Regions from separate parts of the Symbiopectobacterium purcellii genome, predicted to be linked through region 1. Evidence: predicted binding sites of a transcription regulator. Region 1 holds the regulator's gene; the other holds the start of a gene.
The links. Region 1 encodes CRP, which controls carbon source genes, mostly activating them, when cyclic AMP is high. Its sites were predicted from a motif close to ATGTGANNNNNNTCACAT; they were not measured.
Positions count from the first base shown of each region.

Region 2: the regulator CRP is predicted to act here: its motif matches at 3,423-3,440, upstream of ompW (outer membrane protein OmpW).

Region 1 is NZ_CP081864.1:4,600,226-4,605,466, reverse strand. Features, by position in the region: gene argD (bifunctional acetylornithine/succinyldiaminopimelate transaminase) at 17-1,240, shown strand; gene crp (cAMP-activated global transcriptional regulator CRP) at 1,307-1,939, opposite strand; gene K6K13_RS21475 (OsmC family protein) at 2,256-2,663, shown strand; gene K6K13_RS21470 (phosphoribulokinase) at 2,731-3,600, opposite strand; gene K6K13_RS21465 (YheU family protein) at 3,711-3,938, opposite strand; gene K6K13_RS21460 (hydrolase) at 3,935-4,933, opposite strand; gene K6K13_RS21455 (LysE family translocator) at 5,093-5,241, shown strand, end outside.
Region 2 is NZ_CP081864.1:2,222,256-2,227,496, reverse strand. Features, by position in the region: gene tonB (TonB system transport protein TonB) at 1-759, shown strand, start outside; gene yciA (acyl-CoA thioester hydrolase YciA) at 847-1,281, opposite strand; gene K6K13_RS10270 (septation protein A) at 1,309-1,863, opposite strand; gene K6K13_RS10265 (YciC family protein) at 2,052-2,804, opposite strand; gene K6K13_RS10260 (YkgJ family cysteine cluster protein) at 2,941-3,303, opposite strand; gene ompW (outer membrane protein OmpW) at 3,587-4,219, shown strand; partial or broken gene K6K13_RS10250 (oligogalacturonate-specific porin KdgM family protein) at 4,407-5,124, opposite strand.

The sequences.
Region 1 (5,241 bases):
GTGTGGACGAAAGCAAATGACAACAGATTCAAAGGCGGTAACCCGGGCGACGCATGACAAGGTGATTCTACCCGTATACGCACCGGCGCAATTTGTGCCTGTTAAAGGCAAAGGGAGTCGCGTATGGGATCAGCAAGGGCGCGAGTACATCGACTTTGCTGGTGGGATTGCGGTAACGGCATTAGGTCACTGCCACCCTGCGCTGGTGGCGGCGTTAAAGCAGCAGGGCGAAACGCTGTGGCACACCAGCAATATCTTTACCAATGAGCCCGCGCTGCGTCTGGCCAGCAAATTGATCGACGCCACCTTTGCCGAACGCGTGTTCTTTGTTAACTCTGGAGCTGAAGCCAACGAAGCGGCTTTCAAGCTAGCTCGTCACTATGCGATTAAGCGCCACAGCCCGTATAAAACCAAAATCATTGCGTTCTACAATGCGTTTCACGGTCGCACCTTGTTCACTGTCTCGGTCGGTGGCCAGGCGAAATACGCTGATGGCTTCGGACCAAAACCGGCCGATATCGTGCACGTGCCGTTCAACGATCTGGCCGCAGTAAAAGCGGTGATGGATGACCACACCTGTGCCGTGGTGCTGGAGCCGATTCAGGGTGAAGGTGGCATTACACCGGCCACGCCAGAATTCCTCAAAGGCGTGCGTGAGCTGTGCGATCAGCATCACGCTCTGCTGGTGTTTGATGAAGTGCAAAGCGGCATGGGACGTTCCGGCAAGCTGTTTACCTACATGCACTATGGCGTGACGCCGGATATTCTTACCACGGCGAAAGCGTTGGGCGGCGGTTTCCCCATCAGCGCCATGCTGACCACTGAAGAGGTCGCCTCGGTGATGACCGTTGGCGTACACGGTACTACCTACGGCGGTAACCCGCTGGCTTGTGCGGTGGCTGAAGCCGCATTGGACACCATCAATACCCCACAGGTGCTTTCCGGTGTACAAGCACGCCACGAGCGTTTCGTCTCGATTCTTCAGGCGATTAATGAAGAGCACGGTATTTTTGAACAGATTCGCGGTATGGGCCTGCTGATTGGCGCAGAACTGAAGCCGAAATGGCACGGTCAGGCGGGTAAGTTCCTTGCCGCTGCCGCAGAGCAAGGCGTGATGGTGCTGGTCGCTGGGCCTAACGTGGTGCGTTTTGTGCCGTCGCTGGTGATTGATCTGGAAGATATCGATCAGGGCATGGCGCGGTTCGCGCGGGCGGTCGAAGCGGTGGTGAAAGCGGAGTAGCCTAGACTTGTCAAAAGCACGCTGCGCAGTGCACAACGTGCTTTTGTCTCAACGGCGCTGAGGGTATCAGCGTGTGCCGTATACCACGATAGTTTTGCCGTGTGCCGAGATCAGATTCTGATCTTCCAGCATTTTCAGAATACGGCCTACCGTTTCGCGGGAACAGCCAACAATCTGACCAATTTCCTGACGCGTGATCTTGATTTGCATCCCATCCGGGTGCGTCATGGCATCGGGTTGCTTCGCCAGGTTCAACAACGTCTGTGCAATGCGGCCCGTGACATCCAGGAAGGCCAGATTGCCCACTTTCTGGGAAGTCACCTGGAGGCGACGCGCCATCTGTGAGGAAAGACGCATCAGAATATCCGGGTTGACCTGGATCAGCTGACGGAATTTTTTGTAGGAGATTTCAGCGACTTCACAGGCAGTTTTTGCCCGTACCCATGCACTGCGTTCCTGGCCCTCTTCGAACAGGCCCAGTTCTCCAATAAAATCCCCCTGGTTGAGGTAGGAGAGGATCATTTCCTTGCCTTCTTCATCCTTGATCAGCACAGCTACTGAGCCTTTCACGATGTAGTAAAGCGTTTCTGCCTTTTCACCTTGGTGAATTAGCGTGCTCTTCGATGGATACTTGTGAATATGACAATGAGAAAGGAACCATTCAAGAGTCGGGTCTGTCTGCGGTTTGCCGAGAACCATTCGCTGTTATCCTCTGTTGTAATTCACTGCGCAAATTACAGGGTTCAGAGTTCCCTGTACGGCGTATTAACGTGCTAGTAGTAAAAATTCCGTGTTGGCGGACTGACGTCAGGGAATATACTGGCCTCTGTATGGCGACGTCACGACCCGTTCTGACCGTCAGCTTAAAACTGAAGGAACGGATTCTATTCCTGTTTGTAACACAGCTTGACGAGCCTGTCTTGTGTTGTCTCGCTTCAGCATGATTAAGCTCTAGTTATCGGCGGTTTTTATATATAACAGTGAGTAATTTTCGAATAAATTTGAGGAGTTGTGGATGCAAGCGCGCGTAAAATGGGTCGAAGATCTGACCTTTCTCGGTGAGTCGTCATCCGGGCATCAGATCCTGATGGATGGCAATGCTGGCGATAAAGCGCCCAGTCCGATGGAGATGGTGTTGATGGCGGCAGGAGGCTGTAGCGCCATTGATGTGGTGTCCATTTTGCAAAAGGGCCGCAATACCATTACCGGGTGTGAAGTCAAATTATCCTCCACGCGTCGTGAAGAAACGCCGCGTCTGTTTACCCATATCAACCTGCATTTTGTCGTCACGGGCGTAGGGCTAACGGATAAGGTGGTTGAACGAGCCGTATCGCTGTCGGCGGAGAAGTATTGTTCAGTGGCGCTAATGTTAGAAAAGGCGGTGAAGGTCACGCATAGCCACGAAATCGTCGCTGTCGCCTAGTTTCTTCATAGTCGAATAGCTTTCTTCGTTGTCGCATCGTTTTCTGGCGGGCTGCGTGTGTTTTATCTCAGCCCGCGCTACGCCCTTCTGCCAGCCGTTTTACCAACGGTGCCATGATCAGTTCCATGGCGAGCCCCATTTTTCCCCCCGGCACCACCAAGGTATTGATGTGTGAAATAAACGAGCCTTGCAGCATGGCCAGCAGGTAGGGATAGTCAATATGCTCGACGCCCTGGAAATGGATCACCACAAAGCTCTCGTCCAGCGAAGGGATCGCCTTGGCCGCAAAGGGGTTTGAGGTATCAATCGTCGGTACGCGCTGGAAGTTGATGTGGGTGCGAGAAAACTGCGGCGTGATATAGGTAATGTAATCCTCCATGGAACGCACCACAGAATCCATCACGGCTTCACGCGAGTGACCGCGTTCGTTGATATCGCGCACCAGCTTTTGAATCCATTCCAGATTGACGATGGGAACCACACCGACCAGTAGGTCAACGTGCTGGGCAACATCGTACTGGTCAGTGACCACGGCACCGTGCAGCCCCTCATAAAACAGCATATCGGTAGGATGCTGCATCGGCTCCCACGGGGTAAAGGTGCCGGGCACCTGATTGTAGGGGATCGCCTCATCATAGATGTGCAGGTATTTGCGCGTTTTTCCGGTACCGTTGCGGCCATATTCGATAAACGCCTGCTCAAGCAGGCTGAAATCATTGGCCTCTGGGCCGAAATAGCTGATATGGCGGCCCAAATCTTTCGCTTTGCGAATCGCCATGTCCATCTCTGGCCGGGTATAACGGTGAAAGCTATCGCCTTCCAGTGAAGCGGCTTTTATCTGCAACTGCTGGAAGATCTTCCTGAACGCGAGGCTGGTCGTGGTGGTGCCTGCTCCACTGGAGCCGGTAACGGCAATGATCGGGTGTTGTTGCGACATGCGGTTGCACTCCGTCGGATTAGGCATTTGGCTAACATGGTTCTCACTGTATAACAGACCCGGTGACGCAAGACGACCCCCCGCACGTCAGGAAACGGTGATTTATCACGCTACGGCGTATTTTCATTTAGCTGGGTGCGAGGCATGATATTCAGCGTTTCATGCAGCTCTGACCACACCAGCACCACATCACCGGAGGCAAGCTGGCGGCGTATATCCCTGACTTTTTCCTCCAGTGAGCGCTCCTGTTCGCCGTAATCCGTGCCTTCACGTAACACAAAGGACTCAATGATATTTTGCAGGGTATCGCTATCAAGCTGCTGCCAGGGAATCATCATGCTATTGCCTCTGCGGTGTCCGCCGATAAAAAGCGCGTGAACCAGTCCGGAATGCGTTGTTCCAGCCACATTTCCGGTTTCAGTAATGTACCGCCGACAAACCCGACGTGTCCGCCGTGCGCTGTCAGTTGGTATTCGATAGTGTCGGGCAGGTGGCTGATGTTTGGGATCACCTCGGGTGTCATGAAAGGATCGTCCTGCGCATGGATGATAAGCGTTGGCGTGCGAATGGTGGGCAGCAACGCCAGTGCACTGCACTGATGGTAGTAGTCGGCAGCATCCTGAAAACCATGAATACGGGCGGTGATCGCATCATCAAACTCACGCAATCCCTTGATACGTTGCAACTGTGCCGGAATAATCGGTAACGAACCCGGGTAGCGCGCCAGCTTACGCCGGGCATTCTGTTTCAACTGTCCTACCAGATAACGCTGATAAATACGTGAAAAACCCTGTTCGATTCTGCGGCTACAGGCGTCGAGATGAAACGGCGCGGAGACAATCGCTGCAGCGCAGAGCAACCGGGCTTCTTCCCATTTAGCCAGCAGGCAAGCCAGCATATTGCCGCCCAGAGAAATGCCAATGGCAGCGGTTGGCACGTCGCCTAGCGTATCTCGCATCCAGCGTAGCAGATAGCTGCCATCGTCCGTTTCACCCGAATGGTAGATACGATTCAGACGGTTGGGACGGCCGCTGCAGCCGCGAAAATGCATAATCACCGCCAGCCAGCCTTGTTGACGGCACGCTTGCAACAAACCGTGCGCATAGGGACTGTGAAAGCTGCCTTCCAGACCGTGAAACAGCACCACGCGGGGTTTATGGCATGCGCCTTGCGGCGCTTCGCTCCAAGCCAGATCGACAAAATCGCCGTCAGGCAGATCGAGTTGTTGCCACACTGGCTGCAAGCGAGCACGACGGCGAATCAGGCGCGGCAACAGCGTTTGTACATGCGGGTTATCAGCCCCGCGTAACGGGCGAAATGTTGAGGACTGCATGGGAATCGGAACGACCTCGGGAAATAATTGTGCGATATTCATCACACTGCGCTAACCTGCTTGCGCCGCTCAGCGAGCATTGCGGTGTAACAGACGGGCTAACGCTCAGTCAGGTCAATAAATCATACCGTAACGGTGGGGACAAGGGGCAGTCAAGACGTGGAACAGGGCTTATTTTTATCGATGTTGGCGTTTCTCTGGGTGGCGGCGATCACGCCTGGCCCGAATAACATGCTGTTGACAACCTCCGGTGCGAACTTCGGCTTTATGCGATCGCTGTGGCTGATGGTGGGTATCATGCTCGGCAT
Region 2 (5,241 bases), 2.4 Mb from region 1:
CAAACAACTTTATTAGGAATCCGCCGCCAATCATGGTCTTTTTTACTTTCTGTTGGCGCTCATGGTGGATTAATCGCCGTATTGTTATACGCATCGTTTAATGACGCACTTGAACTTCCTCAGGCGACGAAACCGATCAGCGTCGTGATGGTCGCGCCTGCGGCGACGGAAGCGGCTCCTGCACCTCAGGCTGCTCAGCCTGAGCCAGAGCCAGAACCACAGGTCGAAGCCGTGAAACAACCTGAGCCAGAGCCGGAACCGTTACCGCAGCCTGTCGCGATCCCATTGCCAGAGCCAAAGCCAGAACCGAAACCCAAGCCGAAACCGAAAACGGAGCCGGTGAAGAAAAAAGTTGAGCAACCGAAGAAAACGCAAGAGAAAGCGGATGAGAAACAGCCTCCCTCGCCATTTACCTCAGAGGATGCCAGTAAAACCCGCGACAATGCGCCCGTGCGACAAGCCCCGGCACCGTCTGCCTCTGCGCAGTCGTCAGGTCCGCGGCCGCTGAGCCGTGCGCAACCGCAGTATCCGGCTCGCGCGTTTGCGCTGCGCGTGGAAGGTCGGGCAACACTTCAGTTTGATGTGGATAGTGAAGGGCGAGTAGACAATATTCGCGTGTTGAACGCGCAGCCGCGCAACATGTTTGAACGCGATATACGTCAGGCAATGCGTAAATGGCGCTACGAAGCGGGAAAACCAGGCAAAGATTTGCAAGTCACTATCATCTTTAAAATTGATGGCGGCGCGGTGGTTGAATAAAATCACTGTGGCATACCAATAAAAAAAGAACCGCATTTGCGGTTCTTTTTTTTCGTCAGGGCCCGATCGCGTTAATGGCGTTCAGGGTTATTCCTGGGCTGGATCGGGTGCGGTAAAGTGGCTTTTCCCGGCCGGTAATTCGCAGGGATGACCCGCTTCGTCTACGGCTACGTAGGTGAAAAGCGCCTGCGTTGCACGGTAGCGTTGCCCGATGGGGGCCGTGGAAACCTTTTTCACCCACACTTCAACATTGATGTCCAGTGAACTGCGACCGGTGCGCAGGCAGCGGGCATAGCAGCACACCACATCCCCCACGGCGACGGGTTTGAGGAAACTCATGCCGTCAACGCGTACCGTGACAACGCGTCCTTCGGCAATCTCTTTCGCCATAATGGCACCGCCAATGTCCATTTGCGACATCAGCCAGCCACCAAAGATATCGCCATTGGCATTGGTATCCGCGGGCATGGCCAGCGTGCGCAAAACCAGCTCACCGTGAGGTGCTGTTTGAGTAGGGCTCATCGTCGTCTCAGGTTAACGTTTAAAGGATTACTGTTTGCTTTCGTTATTGTTCTGCTCAGGCGGCAGATGGCGGTAGATGTAAACGCCACAGGCCAGTGTAAACAACAAGGTGAGCCCTGTCAGCCCGAATACTTTGAAGTTCATCCACAGACCTTCCGACAACCAGAATGCAACATAGATATTAAGCAATCCACAGGCAATGAAGAACAGCGCCCAGGCGGTATTCAGCTTGCGCCACACCGGTTGTGGCAGCGTGATCTCTTTGCCCAGCATGCTCTGAATCAGCGACTTGTTGAAAAACCATTGACCGATCAGTAACGCACCGGCGAACAATGCGTAGATGATGGTGACTTTCCATTTTATGAATTCGGGATTATGGAAATAGATGGTTAGCCCGCCGAACACCGCTACCAACACCACGGTGACCAGCATGGTTTTTTCCACTTTGCGGAATTTGTACCAGCTATAGAGAAAAGCGGCGAGTGTGGCAGCGATCAGCGCACCGGTTGCCCAAAAGATATCGTGCAGTTTGTATACGACGAAAAAGATAACTAAAGGTAAAAAATCAAGAAGTTGCTTCATTATATCGACCCATTACAACGCGAGGTGCCAAAGATTAACCACATTCACCCGTAGGCGATCGTCTGCTGCTGGCTGTCATTATCCTTGATTGCGCCATCCGCTTCCTGTTTTATCGTAAGAATTTGCAGAACATTACTTTTCTGTTAATTAAACCTGCCGTCCACAGACGCAGACGGCAGGTTCGCACATTATTGACGCAGCAACATATACAAACGGAAAAGATAGATCAAAAAGATGGCAGATACCAGGTTACTCACCCCGTTCATCAGGATTGCCATGGTGGTCGGCGATGCCAGTGGCAGACGCGCAACCAACATCAGCAGGGCCACTTTTGCTAATAGCCAAAAAAGCACGGCAGGGGCGACCAGCTTCAGATTGCTATAGGCGAGCTTTGCACTGAGGCGGATAGAGGCGAAAACGCCTTTATTTTCTACTGCGGCGATCACCGGTGATAAACTCACCGCGATGGCGAGTAACACCCCCGGTACGATGAGCAGCAGCATGCCCAACTGCACCAAAATAGTACCTACCAGAATCAAAAAGAACAGTCGCGGCAGCAGCGGCGCAGAGGCACCAATCGAACGTAGCGCACTGGTCGGTTGTCCGGCCGAGACCTGTCTCACCAGCGTCAGCACGCCGCCAGTCAGCAACGCATTGCCGACCAGTGCTGCAAAGGTGCTGGCAGCGGAAACTTTGAGTAGCACCATCTGTTGCTCGGGCGTCATTTGTTGAATCAGGTCGTGCAGCCCTAATTGACCGGTGCTGGAGAGATCGCCGCTTACATTACTTAATAGCTGTAACTGTTCCGGCGCGGGTATCAATGCCTGATTTAACATGACAGTAATGACCGCCGTGAGCAATGACAGCAACAACAGGCCGATAAGTTGGTTACGCGTAAAATTCATAGTGTCACGGTAGAGGGTACCGGCCGTGATAGACATGAAGGCTCCTTGGCTATTCAACAGGGAAAACGACGCGTCATCGCGCCCAATGATCCACATTGTAACCTGTTACCTCAAAAGGTTGCACCTTGCTGCGCGTCTGAAAAGGGTATTCGCTGCAATTTTATTCGGTAGGTTAAAGCGGGGGCAAGCCATAGCGAGCTCTGGCTCGGTTGCAGGCGCCATTTTCCTGACCGTTCTCGCCCGATCGTAAAAACTCACGGCACGGCGAAGGGCGTTGTGCATAGATGTTGCAACTGACAGCCTGACCGATCTCGCCCTCAAGCGCAGTGCAACGACAGTGCACTGTGCTGTTGGTGCCCTGCATACAGCGAATAAACGGCGTAATCGGTTCTGTCAGGCTTGCTGGCGTCAATCCGCCACCATCATCAGCCTCTGCCCAGTAAAATGAGACACGAAAAAAACCGCAGCAGGCACCGCATTGCAGGCAACTGTTGAGATTGTCACCGTTATTTGATTTCGGGTTCGACGCGTCCATGGTTTACCTCTTCCACAACGTCATCACAGGGTGCCGGACTGTCGCTCACTATAGCGTCAACGCTTCAGCGGTGTGAAGGCGCAGCATTAACCTGAGCACTAATTGCACTTTAGGTTGAAAATTGATGCAGATCAATTTTAGTTTTTTTAAGTATTTAGCGCATCTTGATGTGTTTTGAATTTCGCTTTTTCAGCGTGAAAGTTGTGATCTGGCTTAAAACAAGAATACCTACTTAGAGGTATTCTGCGCTCGACTTTAAACCATATAAAGGGAGTGGGTAATAATGAAAAAAACGTCTTTGGCTCTACTCGTCGCAACGTTGCTGCCTGTCTTCGCTCAGGCGCATCAGGCTGGTGATTTTATTGTGCGTGCAGGAACCGCTACCGTGCGTCCGAATGCGGGTGGGGACACGGTGCTTAACGTCAGCTCTTTTAAGGTCGACAACGATACGCAGTTGGGGCTGACGTTCAGCTACATGGTCACCGATAACATTGGCGTGGAATTGCTGGCTGCAACCCCGGTTACACACAATGTAGGGTTGCAAACTGTCGGTAACGTTGCACAGGTGAGTCATTTGCCCCCGTCTTTAATGGCGCAGTATTATTTCCGTGATGCGAAAGACAAACTGCGTCCTTATCTTGGTGTCGGGATCAACTACACGATGTTCTTTGATGAGAAATTCAACGATCACGGTAAAAGTATGGGGTTAAGCGATCTCAGTGCGAAAAACTCGTGGGGAGTCGCGGCACAGGCTGGGTTGGATTATAACCTGGATAATAACTGGCTGATTAACGCTTCACTCTGGTGGATGGATATTGATACTGATGTGCGTTTTAATTCTCCTGCCGGTCCCCAATCGATCAGTACCCGTCTCGATCCATTTACCTTTATGTTTGGCGTCGGCTATCGCTTTTAATATAGTCATAACTTGAAATTAACAATTATATCTACGGCACTTTCGAGTGTCGTATTTATTTTCATATAAACTATCACGCACTAAACTATATTTTTCCCGGGCACAAAAAAACGGCGGGTATTAATCCGCCGTTTTTCAACACAGGGTAAAACCAACCAATAAGGCTAACGTAATAAACGGTTAGCGATTAGAAGTTGTATTGAACACCAACACGGAAGCGAGTTTGACGTTCGTCAGTGGTTTTGCTGCCTTCGACGTTGCCCACTTCAGCATACGGGGTCCAGTTTTTGTCATATTTGTACGCCAGCTTGACGTTGTGAGTCATGTTGTCGTTTTCTTTGTCGGCGATATAGCCAGCAGAACCCGCTCTGGTGTTTTTGTTGTATTCGAATTCATACTCAACGTTGAAGTTGGCAGGCAGTTTATAACCCAGGGTGCTGGTGATAGTATAACCGCTCATGTCAGTGTTAGCGCCGCCGATGTTACCGCTGTTACGCTGGTAGAACGGACGATAGCGCAGGCCTGCGTACAGAGAATCAGTGATGTTCGCGGTGCCCTTGACGTAAGGACGGTATTTGGCGCTAACAGAGTCAGATACGAAGTTCAGACCAGCTTCCTGACCAAATGGTTTTGTCAAACTTGTACAGATAGCTTGCAGTCACTTCGGTACCGTTGCTGACAGGCTCGCTGTACGGTCTGTTCGGCGTAGTGTCTTTACCGCTTTGTGCCCATTTACCTTCCATGGACAGACCAAAACCGTTGTCAAAACGGTTAGAAATCAACAAACGGTCTTGATGGTTTGCAGATTTGGTATCTTTCATTTCATGACGGTAGTCGATGGTAACAGCCATGGTGCTCATGCTGACTAACGAAGTTACCAACACCGCGAGTAATTTAGCTTTCATTATATTATCCCATGTCAAGAGAATTATTATTAAAGAGAAGACGCTACTTTTTTATAGCAAGTTCATTGTATGTATTCTTTCTTACAGTAATGTGAACAAGATCTTCAAAATCAGATA